2 regions of the Pseudomonas sp. AG1028 genome follow, and region 1 is predicted to be linked to the other one. Evidence: predicted binding sites of a transcription regulator. Region 1 holds the regulator's gene; the other holds the start of a gene.
What was found. The regulator FliA, encoded in region 1, starts transcription of late flagellar genes. The targets are predictions, from matches to a motif close to CTAAAGTTTNNNNNNNNNNNGCCGNTAA.
Positions count from the first base shown of each region.

Region 2: the regulator FliA is predicted to act here: its motif matches at 1,975-2,002, upstream of motA (flagellar motor stator protein MotA).

Region 1 is NZ_VIVP01000014.1:44,862-50,517, reverse strand. Features, by position in the region: gene flhA (flagellar biosynthesis protein FlhA) at 1-641, shown strand, start outside; gene flhF (flagellar biosynthesis protein FlhF) at 657-1,964, shown strand; gene fleN (flagellar synthesis regulator FleN) at 2,062-2,892, shown strand; gene fliA (RNA polymerase sigma factor FliA) at 2,889-3,632, shown strand; gene FB481_RS21365 (chemotaxis response regulator CheY) at 3,829-4,203, shown strand; gene FB481_RS21360 (protein phosphatase CheZ) at 4,223-5,011, shown strand; gene FB481_RS21355 (chemotaxis protein CheA) at 5,023-5,656, shown strand, end outside.
Region 2 is NZ_VIVP01000011.1:65,255-70,910, reverse strand. Features, by position in the region: gene FB481_RS18610 (rhodanese-like domain-containing protein) at 1-349, opposite strand, end outside; gene FB481_RS18605 (HDOD domain-containing protein) at 416-1,936, opposite strand; gene motA (flagellar motor stator protein MotA) at 2,058-2,909, shown strand; gene motB (flagellar motor protein MotB) at 2,915-3,949, shown strand; gene rsgA (small ribosomal subunit biogenesis GTPase RsgA) at 3,981-5,012, opposite strand; gene FB481_RS18585 (class I SAM-dependent methyltransferase) at 5,131-5,656, shown strand, end outside.

The DNA of each region.
Region 1 (5,656 bases):
TGGTGGCCACTCACCTCAATCAGATCCTGCACAAGCACGCCCACGAGCTGCTGGGTCACGAGGAGGTCCAGCAATTGATGCAATTGCTGGCGAAAAGCTCGCCCAAGCTCGCCGAAGAGCTGGTGCCCGGGCTGATTTCCCTGTCGACCCTGCTCAAGGTGCTGCAGGCGCTGCTGCAGGAGCAGGTGCCAGTGCGTGACATTCGCACCATCGCTGAAGCCATCGCCAACGTCGCGCCAAGGAGTCAAGATCCCGCCGCCATGGTCGCGGCAGTTCGCGTCGCGCTGTCTCGTGCAATCGTGCAAAACATCGTGGGACTAGAGCCGGAGCTGCCTGTGATCACCCTTGAGCCAAGGTTGGAACAGATATTGCTAAACAGTCTTCAGAAGGCCGGTCAGGGCTCCGAGGATGGCATCCTCCTCGAACCTGGTATGGCGGAGAAGCTGCAGCGTTCCCTGGTGGAAGCAGCGCAGCGTCAGGAGATGCTTGGCAAGCCAGTGATTCTGCTGGCGGCCGGGCCGGTTCGGGGAATGCTCTCGCGTTTCGCCCGGTTGGCCGTCCCGAGCATGCATGTTCTGGCGTACCAGGAAATTCCGGACAACAAGCAGGTCACCATCGTTGCGACGGTGGGGCAGAACTAATCGAGGGTACGGGCCATGCAGGTCAAACGCTTTTTCGCTGCCGATATGCGCCAAGCCATGAAGCTGGTTCGAGATGAGCTGGGCGCCGATGCGACCATCATCGCCAACCGCCGTGTGGCCGGTGGCGTGGAATTGACGGCTGCACTCGATTATCAGGCTCCGCCTGTGCCAGCACGTCAGGCCAACCCGGCGCTGGAAGCCGAGTTGCGCAAGACCCAGTCGAAGATAGCGTCGGCCCATGCCGAGCTGACCATGCGTACCCAGGCCGATGCCGGCAAGGACCGTCAGCTGTTTGGCGCGGCAGCTGCCACGCCGCCTGCCGACAGCCTGGATGCCGTGCTCAAGCGTCAACAGCAGAAGCCGGTTGCGGCGGCAGTCGATCAGTCGGCGCTGGATTCCATGCGCTCCGAGCTGCATGGCCTGCGTGAGCTGATCGAAATGCAGATGGGCTCGATGGCGTGGGGGCAGATGCAGAGCCGCCGCCCGCAGCAGGCCACACTGTGGCGCCGTCTGCAGCGTATGGGCGTACCAGCAGAGCTGTCGCGCGTGTTGCTCGAGCGGGTCGCCTCGATTGCCGATCAGCGCAAAGCCTGGCGCATGGTGCTGGCGCACCTTGCCCATTCGATTCAGACGCCCAAGCAGGAGCCGATGGAAGAGGGCGGCGTGATCGCGCTGGTCGGCCCCGCCGGCATGGGCAAGACCACCACCCTGGCCAAGCTGGCCGCGCGCTACGTTCTCAAGTATGGCGCGGCCAGCATCGCGCTGGTGAGCATGGACAGCTACCGTATCGGCGCTCAGGAACAGCTAAAGACCCTGGGCCGGATTCTTGGCGTCTCGGTGACCCAGGTCGATCCGGGTCAGTCGCTGACCCAGGCGCTCGTACCGCTGGCCCGCAAGCGTGTGGTGCTGATCGACACCGCTGGCCTGCCCGCCAATGATCCGGCGCTGCGCATGCAGCTTGAGGCGCTGGCCAGCCGCGGCGTCAACGCACGCAATTACCTGGTGCTGGCCGCCACTAGCCAGGCGCAGGTTCTCAAGGCGGCCTATCACAGCTACAAGCGCTGTGGGCTGGCGGGCTGCATTCTGAGTAAACTGGATGAGGCTACCAGCATGGGTGAGGTATTGGGGCTGGCTATTGGCCATCGTCTGCCGGTAGCCTACTTGGCAGATGGCCCGCGCATCCCGGATGACGTACACGTGCCGCGCAGCCATCAGTTGGTCAGTCGCGCTGTCGGTCTGCAGGCGCCGGACGAGCCGAGCGAAGACACCATGGCCGATATGTTCGCAGGGCTCTATCAGAACCCTGCCAGACAGGCCGGTTGAACGGATTGAATACGGTGACGCGCTGGTCGTGCTCGCCGCGACAGCGCACAATGGCCCCAGGGCCCACAGTGAAGTCAGAATAAGGTGTGTAGATAACATGGGTATGCATCCCGTACAGGTGATCGCGGTGACTGGCGGCAAAGGCGGCGTTGGCAAGACCAATGTGTCGGTGAACTTGTCGCTGGCACTGGCCGACCTTGGTCGGCGCGTTATGCTCATGGACGCCGACCTGGGCCTTGCCAACGTGGACGTGCTGCTTGGTCTTACCGCCAAGCGCACCCTGGCTGACGTGATCGACGGCGAGTGCGACCTGCGTGATGTGGTGCTGCAGGGGCCTGGCGGCATTCGTATCGTGCCCGCCGCCTCCGGTACTCAAGCGATGGTGCAGCTTACGCCCATGCAGCACGCCGGCCTGATCCAGGCCTTCAGCGACATCAGCGAGAACCTTGACGTGCTCATCGTCGATACCGCTGCCGGTATTGGTGACTCAGTGGTCAGCTTCGTGCGCGCGGCCCAGGAAGTGCTGGTGGTGGTGTGCGACGAACCGACGTCCATTACCGATGCCTACGCGCTGATCAAGCTACTCAATCGCGACCACGGCATGAACCGTTTCCGGGTCCTCGCCAACATGGCGCACAGCCCCCAGGAAGGCCGCAATCTCTTTGCTAAGCTGACTAAAGTGACCGACCGTTTCCTGGACGTCGCGCTGCAATACGTGGGCGCGGTGCCGTACGACGAATCGGTTCGCAAGGCCGTACAGAAACAGCGTGCGGTGTATGAGGCGTTCCCTCGTTCGAAGTGCGCGCTGGCGTTCAAGGCGATTGCCCAGAAGGTCGATGCATGGCCCTTGCCGGCCAACCCGCGTGGCCATCTGGAATTTTTCGTGGAGCGCTTGGTGCAACAACCGACTGCAGACACGGCTGTATGACGACAGCCTCTGGACTCCGAATGTACAGCAAGGCACAAGCACGAGATTCACAGCATCAGTTGATCGAGCGCCACGCGCCGCTGGTAAAACGCATCGCCTACCACCTGCTGGCCCGTCTGCCCGCCAACGTACAGGTCGACGACTTGATCCAGGCCGGCATGATCGGTCTGCTCGAGGCGTCGCGTAAGTACGATGCCGGCAAGGGCGCCAGTTTCGAGACCTTTGCCGGTATCCGCATCCGCGGCGCCATGCTCGATGAGGTACGCAAGGGCGACTGGGCGCCGCGTTCGGTGCACCGCAACAGCCGCATGGTCAGCGATGCAATACGAAAAATTGAGGCCAGAACCGGTCGTGACGCTAAAGATCACGAGGTTGCTGCCGAACTCCAATTGAGTCTCGAAGATTACTACGGCATTCTTGGCGACACTTTGGGCAGCCGCCTGTTCAGTTTCGACGACCTCTTGCAGGAAGGCGATAACGGCGGTCTGCAGGAAGACACGAGTTCCCTGCATCACGGGCCTTCGCATGAACTGGAAGACAGTCGTTTCCAGGCTGCATTGGCCGATGCCATCAGTAATCTGCCGGAACGTGAGCGGCTGGTGTTGTCGCTGTACTACGACGAGGAATTGAACCTCAAGGAAATCGGCGAGGTGCTGGGGGTGAGTGAATCGCGGGTCAGCCAACTGCATAGTCAGTGTGCCGCGCGCTTACGGGCGCGGTTGGGGGAGTGGCGCGCATAGGAATTTGTGCAGGGACTGGAGTTGGTCGAGCCAGCCCTTGTGGTAAATGCAGCACAGCAGGGCGGGGCACACAGTGAACGCAGCAAAGCCGAGCGCAATGGTTTGCGGCGTTCAGCCAGGCCGGTTTCACGATTAATAAGCGCTGCACAAGGTGTAGGCGTTTTAGGACTGTACGGAGGTCGACTTGGACAAGAACATGAAAATCCTCATCGTCGATGATTTCTCGACGATGCGACGGATCATCAAGAACCTCTTGCGTGATCTGGGGTTCACCAATACGGCAGAGGCTGATGACGGGGTAACCGCGCTGCCCATGCTGCAGAGCGGCAATTTCGATTTTCTGGTAACCGACTGGAACATGCCGGGCATGACCGGTATCGATCTGCTGCGCGCCGTGCGTGCCGACGAGCGACTCAAGCAGTTGCCGGTGCTCATGGTGACGGCGGAAGCCAAGCGCGATCAGATCATCGAGGCCGCACAAGCCGGTGTGAATGGCTACGTAGTCAAGCCCTTCACCGCTCAGGTGCTCAAGGAAAAGATCGAAAAAATCTTCGAGCGAGTTAACGGCTGATGTCTGCCGCGAGGTTGTTATGGAACACGATGACTCCAACGAGGTTGACCTCGAGTCGACCCTGAAAAGCAATGCCCGCCAACTGGTCGACAGCCTCGAGCAAGGAAACTTTGGCGAAGCCGTACAGCTGATCAATGAATTGAACAAGGCGCGCGACCGGGGGCTTTACCTCGAAGTCGGCAAGCTCACCCGTGAGCTGCATAACGCTATCGTCAATTTTCAGCTCGATCCCCGGGTGCCCCACGCCAAGGAAATCTCGCAGATTTCCGACGCCACCGAGCGCCTGAACTACGTGGTGACCATGACCGAGCGTGCGGCCAATCGCACCATGGATCTGGTCGAGCAGAGCGCGCCGCTGGTCAATGACCTGAGTAGTGAAGCCGATTCGCTCGCCGAGGACTGGGGCCGCTTCATGCGCCGCGAGATGAGCGCCGAGGCGTTCCGTGAGCTCGCCAAGCGTATCGAGCTGTTTCTGTCGCGCAGCCAGCGCGACACCAGCAAGCTATCGGAGCATTTGAATGACATTCTGCTGGCGCAGGATTTCCAGGATCTGACCGGTCAGGTGATCAAGCGCGTTACGCAATTGGTGACCGAGGTCGAGAGCAATCTACTGAAACTGGTGCTCATGGCCAGTCAGGTCGATCGCTTTGCCGGTATCGATCACAACCACGAACAGTTGCGTGCCGAGCAAAACAAAGAAAAAAATCCGTCCCGCGGTGAAGGTCCGCAGATTCATGCCGATAAGCGTGATGATGTCGCCTCTAACCAAGACGACGTCGACGATCTGCTGTCCAGTCTGGGTTTTTAGGAGCACGTCATATGAGCTTCGGCGCCGATGAAGAAATCCTCCAGGATTTCCTGGTAGAGGCCGGCGAAATTCTTGAGCAATTGTCCGAGCAGTTGGTGGAGCTGGAAAGCCGCCCGGACGATATGAATCTGCTCAATGCGATCTTTCGAGGGTTTCACACGGTAAAAGGTGGTGCCGGTTTCTTGCAGCTCAACGAGCTGGTCGAGTGCTGCCACATTGCCGAGAACGTGTTCGATATCCTGCGCAAAGGCGAGCGTCGTGTGGACGCCGAACTGATGGACGTGGTGCTCGAAGCACTGGACGCCGTCAACGGTATGTTCGCCGAAGTGCGCGAGCGCGTGGAGCTGACGCCGGCTTCGCCGGAGCTGCTGGCCGCGCTAGCGCGTCTGGCTGAGCCCGCTGGTGCCGAGCCTGCACCCGCAGCAGTCGAGGTCGCGGCTGAACCTGAACCGGTTGCTGTCGCGCCTGCGGAGCCCGAGGTGGCAGCGGCACAGCCTTCAGCAGATATCTCTGACAGCGAATTCGAGCAATTGCTCGATGCACTGGGCGACGAAGCGCCGGCGCAGCCCGCCACGGCGGCTGACGAGATCACTGATGACGAATTCGAGTCGCTGCTCGATCAGTTGCACGGCAAGGGCCAGTTCA
Region 2 (5,656 bases), on a different contig from region 1:
GGCCGCCATTGAGGAAGTGGTAGCGCGAGTGGCCGATCACATCCAGCAGCCAGATGAAACGGCCGGCCCAGCCGCCACCCTCGTCGTCATACACCACATAGGTGGCCTGTGGGTGATGGCCGAGTTCGCTGAACAGCTGCTCGAGCTGCGCCTTTTCCGGTAGCAGGCCGGGAGCCGATGGAGGGCTGGCCTGGGTGCGTTTGCCGTCGACGAAGCGGGCGCCCGGGATATGCCCGGTTAAGTAGCGTTGCTGGTTGCTCAGGTCGACCAGAATCAGCTCGGGGGCATCCAGGTGTGCGGCGAGGTCTACCGGCTCGATGACCAGCGGCAAATTGTCGAAGGCTGTCATACAGGCCTCGTTGGCTGAGTTAAGCGGGCGATTGTAGCGCAGAAGAATACCGCGAAGCGGCGGCGCTCAGCGCTTACGTTTGCTGAAGGTGTCCAGCGCGCGCTCGATGCACTGCGCGGTCTTGGTGAAGGCCTGCACGCTGGTGTCACTGATCGGCTGGCCGCCCTGGTCGGCAAACAGCAGCATCACCACCCGCTCGTTGCTGGCCAGCGAGCGGATCAGCAGGTGTTCGCTAGGCAGCAAGACTTTCAGGTCGCCTGGCAGCAGGGCAGAGAATTGCGCCATGTTGGCTGGCGTCAGGCGCAGTTGTGCGGGCTTTTCCAGCAGCCGACGCAGCACCTGGCTCTGCGCCGGATCGAGGGTCAGGCCGCCAGCGCTGGGCGTCACCCCAGCGTGCTGCTGCACCTGCAGACGGCTGTGGTTGCGGTCGGCCAGCAGCATCACCACCCGCGACAACCCAGTGGCCTGCAGCGCCTGGCGAGCGCAGGTGGTGAGCTGCTGGACGTTGCTGAAGGCTGAAGGCTGGGCCAGCAGTTGGCTGCACAGCTGCCGCCAATCGATCGCTTGAGGTGACGGGGCAGGCGCCGGCACTGGCTTTGGCTGGAAGTGGCGTGCATCCCAGGGCCACAGCAGCGCCTCGGCGGGGTGCCAGAGGCCGACGGTATCCAGTTGCCGGGCGCTGTGCGCGGCGTTCTGGTGGATCTGCTGCTGCAGCTCGGTCAGTGGCAGCTGCAGGTACAGGCAATTGAGTCCGTGCCAGCGTCGGGTGTGGGGGCCGTTCCAGGCGTTGTGTGCCGACACCGCGATCACATTGGCTAGCAGAATGCTGTTGGCCGGCTGGGTGAGCCAGCGCTGCAGCGTTGGGTTGGCGTCCAGTGCCTGCTGCTGGCGCAGCGGCTCATCGTTGCGTCGGGCAATGTGCAGGGCTCTGCCCAGTAGGCGGCGATCATCAATCAGCAAGCGATAGCCCTGAGAGATCCACGCCGGCAGGCGCCAGCGCTCGGCCAGCGCCAGGCACAGCGCGAACAACGGTATGCCGAGCATGTCGCGCTCGACCTTTACGGGCTGCTCGCCGTCTATCAGTACACGCCGTTCCCAGGCCTCGAACAGGTGGGGGTGAGCGGCCAGCAAGACCCAGACTGGCGATAGGAATAGCAGGCTGCCCCAGTGAATTTCCTGCCACAGACGCGCCAGGCGCGCGGCGAACAGGCCATTGGCCTGGAAAGCGGCGTGCTGGCTGATTAGCTGGATCTGCCGTAGTGGAGCTGGAATATCGGCAAGCGGCCGGGCGGGCAAGCGGGCCAGAAGCTCTTCGGCGCGCTTCAAGCCCAGGCGGGTCAGGGCAGTCTCCAGGCTTTCCGCTGCCTCACCCAGGGCGCTGCCCTTGCTGTTGGCCTCGCGCAGCACGCTGAGCACCAGCGCCGGGCTATCCTGCATCAGGTCGGCGATCTCACGCAGCGAGCGGCGGCTGTCGGCCAATGCGCGGCGTACCTGCAGGTGATGATCGGCCGCGATGGGCAGCAGCTGACCGTCCAGCTGCTTGAGCCAGGCATCGAGGGTGCGCGGTAACGGCGTGCTTGCGACCATGGGGGTGTGCCAAAATGGCTTTTTTTAGACTTAACTGACTATAGTCTGGCGCATCTCTTCCGATAAATAGAAGGGGGTTCGCGCGGTCGCCCTTTCTTATTCACCTGATCAAGTTTTTTCTATGGCCAAAATCATCGGCATCATCGTTGTATTCGCTTGCGTGTTCGGCGGCTTCGTCGCGTCGGGCGGTCATCTCATGGCCCTGGTGCACCCTTTCGAAGTGCTGATCATCGGCGGTGCGGCGCTGGGCGCTTTCCTGCAGGCCAACCCGGGCAGCATGTTCATGACTGTCTTCAAGAAGTCGTTGAAAATGTTCAAGTCGCGCTTCACCCACGATTACTACCTGGAAGTGCTGCGCCTGCTCTATGAGATTCTCAACAAGGCGCGCCGCGAGGGGATGATGGCTATCGAAGCCGACCTCGAAGACCCGGCGGCGAGCCCGATCTTCAGCAAGTACGCGGCGGTGCTGGGCGATGAGCGCATGGTCGCGTTCATCTGCGATTACCTGCGCATTATGTCCTCGGGCAACATGGCGCCCCACGAGCTCGAAGGCCTGTTCGACATGGAACTGGTCGGCCTCAAGGAGGAACTCGAGCACCCGGCCCACGCGGTGGCGAAGATCGCCGACGGCATGCCGGCGATGGGTATCGTCGCCGCGGTACTGGGTATCGTGATCACCATGTCGATTCTCGCCGAGGCGGACAACGCGCAGATCGGTGAGAAGGTCGGTACCGCGCTGGTCGGTACCTTCCTCGGTATTCTCGCCTCTTACGGCTTCTTCGGCCCGCTCTCCGCGGCACTCGAGCACGACGCCAAGGAAGAGCTGAACGTCTATGAGGCCATCAAGGCCGGCCTGGTCGCCTCGGCGTCCGGCATGCCGCCGTCGCTGGCCGTCGAGTTCTCGCGCAAGACCCTGTACCCGGCGCACCGCCCGAGCTTCAGTGAGCTTGAGCAGGCCATGCGCGGGAACTAAGCACCATGGAAAACAACCAGCCGATCATCGTCAAGCGGGTCAAGAAGGTTGCCGGCGGCCACCATGGTGGCGCCTGGAAGATCGCCTTTGCCGACTTCGCCACGGCGATGATGGCCTTCTTCATGGTGATGTGGCTGATGTCCTCGGCCACACCCGAGCAGAAGAAATTGATCTCCGGTTACTTCAAGGACCCCATCGGTTTCTCCGAGAGCGCCAGCCCCTATGTGATCGACCTCGGCGGCTCGCCGACGCCGTCGCCGGATCGCACCCTCAACGAGCAGCCCCAGGAGGCCCCGGGGGACGAAGCGAAAGCCGATCCCAAGGATCCCGCCGAGCTGGACGCCGAGCAGGCCGAAGCCAAGGCCGAGGAAGTCGAGCGCGAGCGCCTGGAGCTGCTGCTGCAGGAGCTGCAGACCAAGGTCGAGCAGGACCCGCAGCTGCAGCGTTTCAAGGATCAGATCCTGTTCGAGATCACCCAGGACGGCCTGCGCATCCAGATCGTCGATGCCGAGAATCGGCCAATGTTCGCCCTCGGCAGCGCGCAGCTGCAGCCGTACTTCGAGGACATCCTGTTCGCCCTCACAGACACCATAAAGACGGTGCCCAACAAGATCAGCATCAGCGGCCATACCGACGCCAAGCCGTTTGCCGGCGCTGGCGGCTTCGGCAACTGGGAGCTGTCGGCCAACCGCGCCAATGCGGCGCGGCGCGTGTTGATCGCGGCGGGCTACGACGATGCCCAGGTGGCGCGCGTGGTCGGCTATGCCTCGTCGGCGCTGTTCGACCGCAACGATCCGTTCAACCCGGTGAACCGGCGCATCGATATCGTGGTGCTGACCAAGAGGGCGCAGCGCAACATCGAAGGCGAGCAGGGCGGTGGCGCGCTGGCGCCGGATCCCGCGCAGGGTTCGCCTTTCGGTGGTACTGGCGCGGGCTCAGGTGCGGCGCCTGCAGCCGAGCCGCTTTCCAGTGATCAGGTGCGAGAGAAGCTGAACATCTTCGAAGATGGCACGTTGAAGCTGGATCAGCCCAAGGAGTGATCGGCTCGCACACCAACGTGTACGAAGCGGATCAATACTCGGGTTCCGGCAAACTGGCCAGAATGTGCCGGTAGCTGTTCATCCGCTGCGGCTGAATCCGCCCATCTTCCAGCGCCTTGAGCAGGGCGCAGCCGGGCTCGCGGTGATGCTTGCAGTCGCGGAAACGGCAATGGCCGAGCAGGTCGGCGAACTCGATAAAGCCCGCCTCCACATCGTCACGGCTGACATGGCCGAGGCCGAACTCGCGAATACCCGGTGAGTCGATCAGCTGGCCGCCGCCGGGGAAGTGGAACAGGCGCGCGGTCGTAGTGGTGTGGGTGCCTTTGCCGGTCAGCTCGGACAGCGCGCCGACGCGGGTGTCGACGCCCGGCAGCAGGCTGTTGACCAGCGACGACTTGCCGACGCCCGACTGGCCCACGAAGACGCTGATGTTGCCGTCGAGCTGCTTCTTGAGCTGCTCCATGCCATCGCCTTCCAGCGCCGAGACTTCCAGCAGCGGATAACCCAGCTGGCGATAGACGCCGAGCAGCGCATTCAGCGCGGTTTCGTTCTGTGCATCGATCAGGTCGGCCTTGTTGAGCAGCAGTAGCGGGCGAATGCCGGCGTGCTCGGCAGCGACCAGGTAGCGATCAATCAGGTTGGCGTGGGGCTCGGGCAGTGGTGCGAAGACGATGACGATCAGGTCGACGTTGGCTGCGACCGGCTTCAGCTGGCCGCGGGTGTCCGGGCGGCATAGCTCGGTGTCGCGTGGCAGCTGGGCGACGATCACGCCGATGCCCTGGTTGCCCGGGCGCCACACCACGCGGTCGCCAGTGACCAGCGTCGGCAGGTTGGCGCGCAAGTGGCAGCGGAACACCTGGCCGCTCAGCTCGCCGTCGGTGGCTTCGACTTCCACCTGCACGCCGAAGTGGGCGATCACCAGGCCGGTCTGCTCCGGGCCCAGATCGCCGCCTTCCAGGGTTTCCACCACGCGGGATTCGCGCTTGGCGGCGCGTGCGGCGCGCTCGCCCTGGATCTTTTCGATGCGCCAGTTTTGCCGGCGGTTGAGTTGGCGTTTGGCCATGGGGCTTCCGAGTTGTGCTGCGCTTGAAATGGCTCGGATTCTAGCACGCCTGATGGCGCGACAATTTGTCGAGGCCGGCGCTAGACTGGCCAACCGTCTTTCTACGAGCCTCAACGGCATGGCTGCTTCCTACCGCGCGCTGCATCGCCTGGGTGAACGTTATCCGGCCCTCCTGGCCCTGTTGATCCAGTTGGTGGTCACCCTAGTCATGGGCGTGGCGATCATTGCTGCGGCCCAGCTGTTCGAGTGGCGCGCGAGCCCCTTGGCCGCCGGTTTGCTGCACGGCCTGCTTTGCGCCTGCCTGGCTCGCTGGCTGGGCCTGTCGCGCTGGTGGTGGTGGCTGAATCTGCTGTTCGTGCCGAGTTTGCTGCTGGCCAGTGGTGCGCCGCTGCCGTCCTGGCTGTTTCTGCTCGGCTTTCTGTTATTACTGATGCTCAACTGGAACAGCTTCGGCGAGCGCGTGCCGCTTTACCTGACCGGCGCCGGTACCCGGCATGAACTGGCTCGCCTGCTCGAAGCCCGCGGCCAGCGTTTCAGCTTCGTCGATCTGGGCTGCGGCCCGGCCGGCACCTTGCTGTGGCTGGCGCGGCGTTTTCCCCAGGCACAGTTCACCGGCGTGGAAACTGCGCCGCTGTCCTTTGCAA